Regions from separate parts of the Bradyrhizobium sp. USDA 3315 genome, predicted to be linked through region 1. Evidence: predicted binding sites of a transcription regulator. Region 1 holds the regulator's gene; each other region holds the start of a gene.
What was found. The regulator PhoB, encoded in region 1, activates phosphate uptake and scavenging genes when phosphate is short. The targets are predictions, from matches to a motif close to TGTCATNNANCTGTCAT.
Positions count from the first base shown of each region.

Region 1 (3,271 bases):
AACGGATGATTACCGAGTCGGTCGACGCGCTGATCCGTCGCGACGTCGCGCTCGGCAAGCGCGTGGTCGCCGCCGACATCGAGATCGACAATCTGCAGCGCAACATCGAAGAGCGCGCGGTGCTGACGATCGCGCGCCGCCAGCCGATGGCGATCGACCTGCGTGAGATCGTCAGCGCGATGCGCGTCGCCACCGATCTCGAGCGGATCGGCGACCTCGCCAAGAACATGGGCAAGCGCGTCGCGGCGCTGGAGAGCGATTTCCAGCCGCTGAAGTTGATCCGCGGCCTCGAGCACATGACCGACCTCGTGCTGTCGCAGGTCAAGTCGGTGCTCGACGCCTATGCCGCGCACGACCTGCCGGCGGCGATGAACGTCTGGAAGGGCGACGAGGAGGTCGATGCGATCTGCACCTCGCTGTTCCGCGAACTGCTCACCTACATGATGGAAGATCCGCGCAACATCTCGTTCTGCATCCATCTGATGTTCTGCGCCAAGAACATCGAGCGGATCGGCGATCACGCCACCAATATCGCCGAGACCGTGTTCTACATGATCGAGGGCCAGCAGATCACCGACAAGCGCCCGAAGGGCGACATGACCACTTTTGCCACCACGGTGCCGGGCAACTGAGGCATGATCGGCAAGCACGGAACCGGCAAGAGCGAAACTGGACGATCCTCGCGACAAATCGTTTCCGCGGGGACTATGCTCAAGGAAGTAAGCGTTTCGGTTTGCGTCTGGGCAACGGATCACTACAGAGAAAGAACTTAAACCGATGAGCGCACGCATTCTGGTAGTCGAAGACGAGGAAGCGCTGACGACGCTGTTGCGCTACAATCTCGATGCGGAAGGCTACGATGTCGAGACGGTGGGGCGCGGCGACGATGCGGATACAAGGCTGAAGGAGCGCGTTCCCGACCTCGTGGTGCTGGACTGGATGCTGCCGGGCCTGTCCGGCATCGAACTGTGCCGCCGCCTGCGGGCGCGGCCCGAGACCAAGCAGCTTCCGATCATCATGCTGACCGCGCGCGGCGAGGAAAGCGAGCGCGTGCGCGGGCTTGCCACCGGCGCGGACGATTACATCGTCAAGCCGTTCTCGGTGCCGGAGCTGCTGGCGCGGGTGAAGGGCCTCTTGCGCCGAGCCAGCCCGGAGCGGCTTGCGACCGTGTTGACCTATGGCGACATCGAGCTCGACCGCGAGAAGCGCCGCGTGGCGCGCTCGGGCCGTCCGATCGATCTCGGGCCGACCGAGTATCGCCTGCTTGAATTCTTCCTCGAGCATCCCGGCCGCGTGTTCAGCCGCGAGCAATTGCTCGACAGCGTCTGGGGCCGCGACATCTACATCGATGAGCGCACCGTCGACGTGCATATCGGCCGCCTGCGCAAGCTGCTCAATCCGGGCCGCGAGCAGGATCCGATCCGCACCGTGCGCGGCGCCGGCTACGCGCTCGACGACCGCTTTGCCAAGGCCGAGCCGCAGCCGTAACGGCCATGCGGCACTCATAAACCGCAACACGGCGTCGTCCCGGCGAAAGCCAGGGGACCCATACGCCGCGGCCAGCGCAATCGGCACGCGGCCAGACGGCTTTCTAACAACACCCATTCGTGGTTATGGGTCCCGGCCTGCGCCGGGACGACGCCGGTGATGTAGCGGTAGCCCGGATGGAGCCGACGGGTCGCGCGAACGAGCGCCCCGTTGGCTCCATCCGGGCTGCGTCACACAAAAAAATCCCCGCTTTCGCGGGGATTTGTCTTTGAGGTCTTCCGTCGTTTTCCCGAGTGCTCACTTGATCTGCGGTTTCGCCGACGGCCGGCGGCGATCGGCGGCGGGCTGGTAGGCGACGCGCGAGTGATGCGCGCAATAGGGCAGGCCGGCGAGCGCCTTGCCGCCGCAGAAGAAGAATTCCGGGCTCGAGGGATCGCCGACCGGCCAGTGGCAGGTGGCCTCGTTGAGCTCGAGCAGCGAGAGCCGCTGGCTCATCGGCACCACATTGTCGTAGGAGATCGGATCGGGCTCCATCTCGACCTCGAAGGCGTGCGCCAGCGCGGTGTTGCCGCGCGAGACCGGACGCGCCACCCGCATCATGTGCTGGGCCGGGCGAGCCTTGCGCTGCCGCGGCGCGGCAGTGGAGGGTGCCTTGGCGCGGCCGGAAAGGCCGAGCCGATGCACTTTGCCGATCACGGCGTTTCGCGTCACATTGCCAAGTTCCGCCGCGATCTGGCTGGCCGACAGGCCGGACTCCCAGAGTTTCTTCAGCTGCTCGACGCGATCGTCGGACCAGGTCAATACAGTCATCGCATTCTTCCCTTCGCGTAGCGCCGGCCAATCATTGGAGCGGCGCTGCGAGCCAATCTGGACAAATATCCCTGCGGCCAGAATCCCTTAGCCCTCGCCGGGCACGGTGTTGCGCCCGAACGTTTACGCGAGACACAAAGGCTACTTAGAGGGTCCAGTACCGCCGCACGAGATGTCGTACCCGACAGGCCAAACGCTACAATATGGCGTGACTCTGGCGCAAGAGTCCGCGGTCGTGCGTCCACATGTTCCCACACAGTTAAGCATCGCGATGAGGCTTTTCCACCGCACCGGAATGCTCCGGATTGCGCTCGTTTCGCATTGCAGGAAGGCCACTTCGTAGCGATTGACACTTACCGACCGCAGCATAGAATGCCCGCCACGTGCCGCCCGCAAAGGCGGCCGTTTTGTTTTCCGAAGCTGGCCGTTGCTGCGCTGGCGTCAAGGCGCAGCGGCAATTGTCGGCTTAAAAACCGTCAGTGAACGCCATGACCAACGCTGCCACGTCGCATCTGCTCCCCGTCTTCGCCAGGGTCGATCTCGGCTTCGAGCGCGGTGAGGGCGCCTGGCTGATCGCAACCAACGGAGACCGCTATCTCGATTTCACCTCGGGCGTCGCGGTCAACGCGCTCGGGCATGCGCATCCGCATCTGGTCAAGGCGCTGCAGGAACAGGCGACCAAGCTCTGGCACATGTCGAACCTGTTCAAGAGCCCGGACGGCGAGGCGCTTGCCGCGCGGCTGTGCGAGCAGAGCTTTGCCGACTTCGTGTTCTTCTGCAATTCCGGCGCGGAAGCGATGGAGGGCGTGATCAAGCTGGTCCGCCACTATCACTTCTCCAAGGGCCATGGCGAGCGCTACCGCATCATCACCTTCGAGGGCGCCTTCCACGGCCGCACGCTGGGCACGCTGGCGGCGACAGGCTCGGCGAAATATCTTGAGGGCTTCGGCCCGCCGATGGACGGCTTCGACCA
Region 1 covers NZ_JBSRYP010000001.1:2,747,432-2,750,702, forward strand. The annotation lists gene phoU (phosphate signaling complex protein PhoU) at 1-632, shown strand, start outside; gene phoB (phosphate regulon transcriptional regulator PhoB) at 778-1,488, shown strand; gene ACVIYL_RS12580 (GcrA family cell cycle regulator) at 1,786-2,298, opposite strand; gene ACVIYL_RS12585 (acetylornithine transaminase) at 2,787-3,271, shown strand, end outside.

Region 2 (3,271 bases), 6.3 Mb from region 1:
GCAGGTCCGTGCGCGCGACATTCGAGGCAGCGATCGCCGCCCCGATCGCCTCTTCATTGCCGTACATCTCGGCGGTGTCGATATGCCGATAGCCGAGCCCAAGCGCGCTCTCGACCGCCGCGCGGCAGGTATCGCCCTGCATGCGGAAGGTGCCGAGCCCGAGCTGCGGAAGGCTGATGCCCTGTGTCTGCAGATTTTCCATGGATAGCTCCTGACGCGTGGGAAGCCGATGCCATCGACGACCTCACGCCAGCAAATCGTTTCGTGGGAATGAAATTGGCAGGACTGCCAGGTGCAGTCTGCACGCAAACCGGCCCCTCGGGCAAGACGCCGGCAATCAAGATGTCGCGACGGGATCAGAGAGGGCGCTAGATGTGCTGCGCCATGATCTGGCCGGGCCGTGCGTCCGGCCGCGGCTCGATATCGACCGACCAGAGATCGTGGTTGTCGACGTCCTTCAGCGTCACCGTCATCACGCCGGTCTTGCCGTCGATGTCGACGCGGCCGAAGAATTGCAGGCCGAAGCACGGCGCGAGATTGTCGCCCTGCTCGGCCGAGCAGCCCTTCTGGTACATCGCCTTCGGGCCAAACGTGTTGTCGAGCTCGCCCGGCGACCAGGTGCCGGCATGCAGCGGGCCGGAGACGAACTCCCAGAACGGCTCGAACTCCTGGAACACCGCGCGATTCGGATCATAGTGATGCGCGGCGGTGTAGTGCATGTCGGCGGTGAGCCAGACCGTGTTGCGGACCCCGGCGCGCTTCATGAAGGACAACAGATCGGCGATCTCGTGCTCGCGCCGCGCGGGCGGGCCGTCACCGAGCGCGACCGCATCGAGGCTGACGAGGCCGATCGGCAGATCCGCCGCGATCACCTTCCACACAGCATCCGACGCCACCAGCTCCCGCTTCAGCCAGGCAAGCTGGCTCTGGCCGAGGATGCAGGCCTGCTCCGGATCGCCCTGCTTGTTCCAGCTGGAATCGCGATAGGAACGCATGTCGATGATGAAGACGTCGAGCAGCGGCCCGTAGGGAATCTTGCGATAGACGCGGCCATCGCGCTCCGGCATCAGCCGCATCGGCATGAATTCGTGGAAGACGCGGCGTGCCCTTGCCACCAGGCGCGAGCTGCCGTCCGCCTCATAGCCGGTCGCATCGGTGGTGCCGACCGGCGACCAGTCGTCGGCCACCTCGTGGTCGTCCCACTGCGCGAACATCGGCACCTCGGCGTGGAAGGCGCGGAAATTGTCGTCGAGCCAGTTGTATTTGTAGTTGCCGCGAAACTGATCGAGGCTCTGTGCGACGGCGGATTTCTCCTCGGTGACGATGTTGCGCCAGATCTCACCGTTGGGGAGTTTCTGCTCCGACGGCACCGTGCAATCGGCGTAGATGTGATCGCCGGAATGGATGAAGAAGTCCGGACGCTCGTCCAGCATGGTGCGGTAGCTGCGCAAGCCGCCGCGCGCGGGGTCGATGCCCCAGCCCTGCCCGACGACGTCGCCGGACCAGACGAACGAGACGGGACGCCGGTCGGCCGGCGCGGTTCGGAAATGGCCGACCCGGCTTTCGCCTGATGTGCCGTCGCGGTCCTCGAAGCGCACGCGATAGAATATGTCCTGGCCCGGCGGCAGGCCGTCGAGCAGCAGCTTGGCGGTGAAGTCGCGCTCGGGCAGCGCATCGGCGGACACGGTGCGCAGGATGCTGGCGAAGCTTTCGACCGCGGCGCATTCGATGTGCATCCGCGCGGCGCGATCGGCGCGCGCCCAGATGACAGCGGAATCGCTTGCCACGTCGCCGGACTGGATGCCCGCAATCGCGGGCCGATCCGCGGCGCGGCTCAGATATGGTTTGGCCAGCGCGCCGAATCCCGCCAGCGCGGCGGTCGACGCCGAGCGCACCAGAAGCTGGCGCCGGGTGAGGCCTCGCCGCCTCGCGGAGTTCGCTGTCGGCATCGAATAACCTTCGTCGAATCGCAACGAAGGTTTTGCCTGCGCTCCTTGACTCCGGCCTTACGGTTTCTTGACTCTCCGCCGACGGTTTTGCGACGGCGGGATGACTCGGGGGCGGCTGCTGGGACGGCGGCCCCGGATATCGAGCGCTCAAGCACCAAACCCGTCATCCTGAGGAGGTCGCGAAGCGGCCGTCTCGAAGGATGAACGGCCCGTCCGTGGCCGATCCATCCTTCGAGGCTCGCTTCGCTCGCACCTCAGGATGACGGGTCAAGGATTGACGCACTTCGAGAAAGCAGAGGCGCGAGAGCGCCGCCTCACCGATGCCAGTTGCAGATGCCGCCGGTGCGGCACGGCCAGGTCTGGATCCGTGTGTCGCGGGCTTCCGCATCGAGCGGGTTCGAGTGGCGGCGCGCGAGCTTGGCGCGGGCGGGCACGCGCGCTTCCGCGCGCTTCTTCTCGTGCGGCGCGGTCACCTTGGTCGTCCGCACGGCTTTCTTCGGCGCGACTTTCGGCTCCTCGACCTGCGGCTCGACATTCGCATGCTGATCGGGGCCATGGTCGGTCTTCGCCTCGACCGGAACGGGCTCGAACTGCGCCGGCGGGCCAAGCGGCTTCGGCGACAACACTGCGCGTGAAAGATCGAGGCTGAAGAACTCGCTGGGGCGATACTCGTCAGCCAACGCCACGCCGCCCCAAGCCAGGCACGCGGTACAAACGGTTGCAACAAAAGCGTTTTTCAGGACCATCAAACGGCCTCCTGAAATCACTCGAACAGACAGCCATCATGTAGGGGCTCGGCCGTGCGAATCCAGCCACCGCTTGCAGGCAGGGTTACCGGTCAACCAGGGCGGCCGTGGAAAGTTCCCCGGCCCCTACTCCGCCGCCTGCGCCAGCGGCTGGCTGATCGCGCGCTCCAGCCGCGCGCATTCGGTGCGGTAGCGGGCGACGTTGCCCTCCTTGACGTGGCCATAACCACGCACGAGCTCCGCAGCCTTCGCCAGCGCCACGAGGCGCGGCAAGTCGAGCGGCTTCCTGCCGTGGAGGTGACGCAGGATCATCGCCGAATACTCGACCGGCAATGCGCGCTCCATCTTGCGCTCGGCGGTGTAGCCGAAGATGTCGAACGCAGTGCCGCGCAGGCCCTTCAGCTTCGCGAGCATGCCGAACGCGGTGAAGATCCACGGACCGAATTCACGCTTCTGCAGCCGCCCGGTCACCGGATCGCGCTGGGCCAGCAGCGGCGGCGCCAGCAAGACCTTCAAGCCAGAATTGCCTTGGAATTGTTCCCTCAAGGCCTTGCTGAACTCGCCGTCGGAATAGAG
Region 2 covers NZ_JBSRYP010000001.1:9,027,149-9,030,419, forward strand. The annotation lists gene ACVIYL_RS42155 (aldo/keto reductase) at 1-202, opposite strand, end outside; gene ACVIYL_RS42160 (alkaline phosphatase D family protein) at 369-1,949, opposite strand; gene ACVIYL_RS42165 (hypothetical protein) at 2,264-2,695, opposite strand; gene ACVIYL_RS42170 (indolepyruvate ferredoxin oxidoreductase family protein) at 2,822-3,271, opposite strand, start outside.
Region 2: the regulator PhoB is predicted to act here: its motif matches at 2,039-2,055, upstream of ACVIYL_RS42160 (alkaline phosphatase D family protein).

Region 3 (3,271 bases), 860 kb from region 1:
TTGTCGTCTGGGCATGGTGGAAAACCGCTTCGCGCTTGTCCGGTTCATGCCCGAAGGCATCATGTCAGCGGACGGCGGTCTTTTCAAACTGCCGCAGCATCTGGTTGCCGCGCTCGACGGCGGCGTCCAGCGCCTGCTTGGCGGTCTTCTTGCCGGCCAGCGCCTGCTCGATCTCCTCCGACCACATGTCGCGCAGCTGCACCATGTTGCCGAGGCGCAGACCGCGGGAATTCGCGGTCGGCTCCTTGTTGGTGAGCTCGAGCAGCGGGGTCTCGAGATAGGGCTGGTCCTTGTAGAAGCCTTCTTCCTTGGCCTTGGCATAGGCGGCCTTGGTGATCGGCAGATAGCCCGAGGCCTTGTGGATCCAGATTTGGCGGTCGGTGTCCGAGAGGAAGGTCAGGAACTTGGCCACGCCCTTGTATTCCTCGGCCGACTTGCCGCCCATCACCCAGAGCGAGGCGCCGCCGATGATCGAGTTCTGCGGCGCGCCCTTGGCGTCGGGATAATACGGCATCGGCGCCGCGGTGAAGTTGAACTTGGCCTGCGCCTTGACGTTGCCGAAGAACGCCGACGAGGTCAGGTAGATCGGGCATTCGCCCGAGGTGAAGCGGCCTTCGCCGGTGTTGGTGCGGCCGGCATAGTCGTAGGTCTTGTCCTTCTGCAGCTCGACGAGGTTCTCGAGATGCTTGACCTGCAGCGGGCCGTTGAATTCGAGCACGGTGTCGAAGCCGTCGAGGCCGTTGGCCTTGCTGGCGAGCGGCACATTGTGCCAGGCCGAGAGCTGTTCGAGATTGACCCAGGTGACCCACGAGCCGGAGAAGCCGCAGGTGTTATAGCCGGCTGCCTTCAGCTTCTTGGCGTCGTCGAACACTTGCGGCCAGGTCTTCGGAATCTCCGCGATGTTGGCCTTCTTCAGCGCATCGAGATTGATCCACATCACCGTCGACGACGAGTTGAAGGGGAACGACAGCATCTCGCCCTTGGAGGTCGAGTAGTAGCCGGTGATCGCGGGCAGATAGACGCCCGGATCGAACTTCTCGCCGGCGTCGGCCATCAGCTTGTAGACCGGTTTGACGGCGCCGGTGGCGGCCATCATCGTTGCGGTGCCGACCTCGAACACCTGCATGATATGCGGCGCGTTGCCGGCGCGGAACGCGGCGATGCCGGCGTTCATGGTGTCGGCATAGCCGCCCTTGTAGGTCGGGATCACCTTGTAGTCGGATTGCGAGGCGTTGAAGTCGTTGGCCAGCTTGACGATGACGTCGTTGTTGGCGCCGGTCATCGCGTGCCACCACTGGATCTCGGTCACCGCGAACGCGGGCGACGCGAATGCAAGCGCGGCAGCGGCTGCCGCGGCAGCGCCTAGTCGTCGAAAGAACATCAAAACCCCTCCCAATTGGAACGTCGTCTTTCGTTGCGCGCGTTATCAGCGCCGGATGACGTTCAAATGACCGTATAAACGAAAGTCATGGTAGGGGGGAAGCCGAAGCGAAGGGAAGCGGTAAAAAAGGCGAAGACCGCAGCCGCATCCGTGCGGTGCAACGCCGGCCGCGACGTTGCACCGCAGTGCTGATGCGTCGGCCGATTCGAGACGGGCCGACGCTCCAGCTTTGTCCTGACGCGAACCGGTGCCCATCCCGCATCACGTGCGGGACAGGCTCGAAAACGCCTTTAGCGCTTGCGCTGGGGACCGCAGACCACGCCCTTTTCAACCAGGCCGTTGATCTCGTCCTTCGAGTAGCCGAACTCGCCGAGCACTTCCGCGGCGTGCTGGCTGAACTTCGGCGGCGTGCGGCGCAGGTTCGGCTTGGTGCGTTCGAGGCGGAGCGGCGAGGCGACGCCCTTGTACCAATCCTTCTCGATGACGTCGCCGCGATGAATGGTGTGCGGGTTGGTCAGCGCCTGGTCGATCTTCTGCACCGGGCCGGCCGGCAGGCCGGCGGCGAGCAGCCGGTTGCACAGCGGCTCGGCCTCGTGCTGGCTGAACACCGCGGCCAGCTCGACGCGGAGCGCATCGCGGTTGGCGATGCGGTCCTTGTTGCGGGCAAAGCGCGGGTCGGTGCCGAGCTCGGGCTTGCCGATCTCCTTGGCGAGCTTGCGGAAGGTTCCGTCATTGCCGACGCCGATGAAGATGTTGTCGGTCTTGGTCGGGAAGATCGCGTACGGCACGAGGTTGGGATGCTCGTTGCCGGTGAGCGACGGCGGCTTGCCGTGCATGAAGTAGTTCGCGGTGTGCGGGTGCATGATCGCGAGCCCGGTCTCGTACAGCGTCGTCTCGATGAACTGGCCGAGCCCCGAGCGCTGCCGCTCCGACAGCGCCATCAGGATGCCGATCGTGGCGTAGAGCCCGGTGGTGATGTCGACCAGCGGCACGCCGATCCGCATCGGGCCGCTCTCCGGCGAGCCGGTCGCCGCGATCATGCCGGTCATCGCCTGGATGATCGCGTCATAGCCGGGATTGCCGCCGCGCGGGCCGTCGGCGCCGAAGCCGGAGATCCGGCAATGCACGAGGCGCGGAAATTTCGCGCGCAGCACGTCGTTGCCGATGCCCCATTTGTCGAGCGTGCCCGGCTTGAAATTCTCGATCAGCACGTCGGCGGTCTCGAGCATCTTCATCAGCACCGCGCGTCCGCACTCGGAAGCGAGGTCGAGGCCGATCGAGCGCTTGTTGCGGTTGATGCCGACGAAATAGGCCGCGTCTTCTTCGTGGAAGGGAGGACCCCAGTCTCGCACCTCGTCGCCGGCGGGCGGCTCGACCTTGATCACGTCGGCGCCGTGGTCGGCGAGAATCTGGGTGCAATACGGACCGCCGAGCACGCGCGTCAGATCGATCACGCGCAGGCCGGTCATCGCGCCCGTAGCCGCTGGGGTATTCATGGAAGCAACCTTCGCTCAGTTGGGATCAGATAACGAGGGTCCCAGAGCTAACGGTCTTCAGCCGGGGCAGCAATGCTTCCGTCGGCGCAGGCCCATGCAGCAGGCGGCGCATGCGTTCGCCAAGCGAACGCGCCGCTGAAAGAGCAATGGTCCGCCACGTGTTGCGGCGGACCATTGCGTGATGTGGAATTAGACGACGCTCAGCTTGACGTCGACATTGCCGCGGGTCGCGTTGGAATAGGGGCACACCTGGTGGGCCTTCTCGACCAGCGCTTCGGCATCGTTGCGCGCAAGGCCAGGCAGCGACACCGCGAGCTCGACGGCGAGGCCAAAGCCGCCTTCCGAGCGCGGGCCGATGCCGACCGTCGAGGTCACCGAGGCGTCGGCGGGAACC
Region 3 covers NZ_JBSRYP010000001.1:1,886,183-1,889,453, reverse strand. The annotation lists gene ugpB (sn-glycerol-3-phosphate ABC transporter substrate-binding protein UgpB) at 65-1,381, opposite strand; gene ACVIYL_RS08675 (CaiB/BaiF CoA transferase family protein) at 1,672-2,877, opposite strand; gene ACVIYL_RS08670 (organic hydroperoxide resistance protein) at 3,067-3,271, opposite strand, start outside.
Region 3: the regulator PhoB is predicted to act here: its motif matches at 1,437-1,453, upstream of ugpB (sn-glycerol-3-phosphate ABC transporter substrate-binding protein UgpB).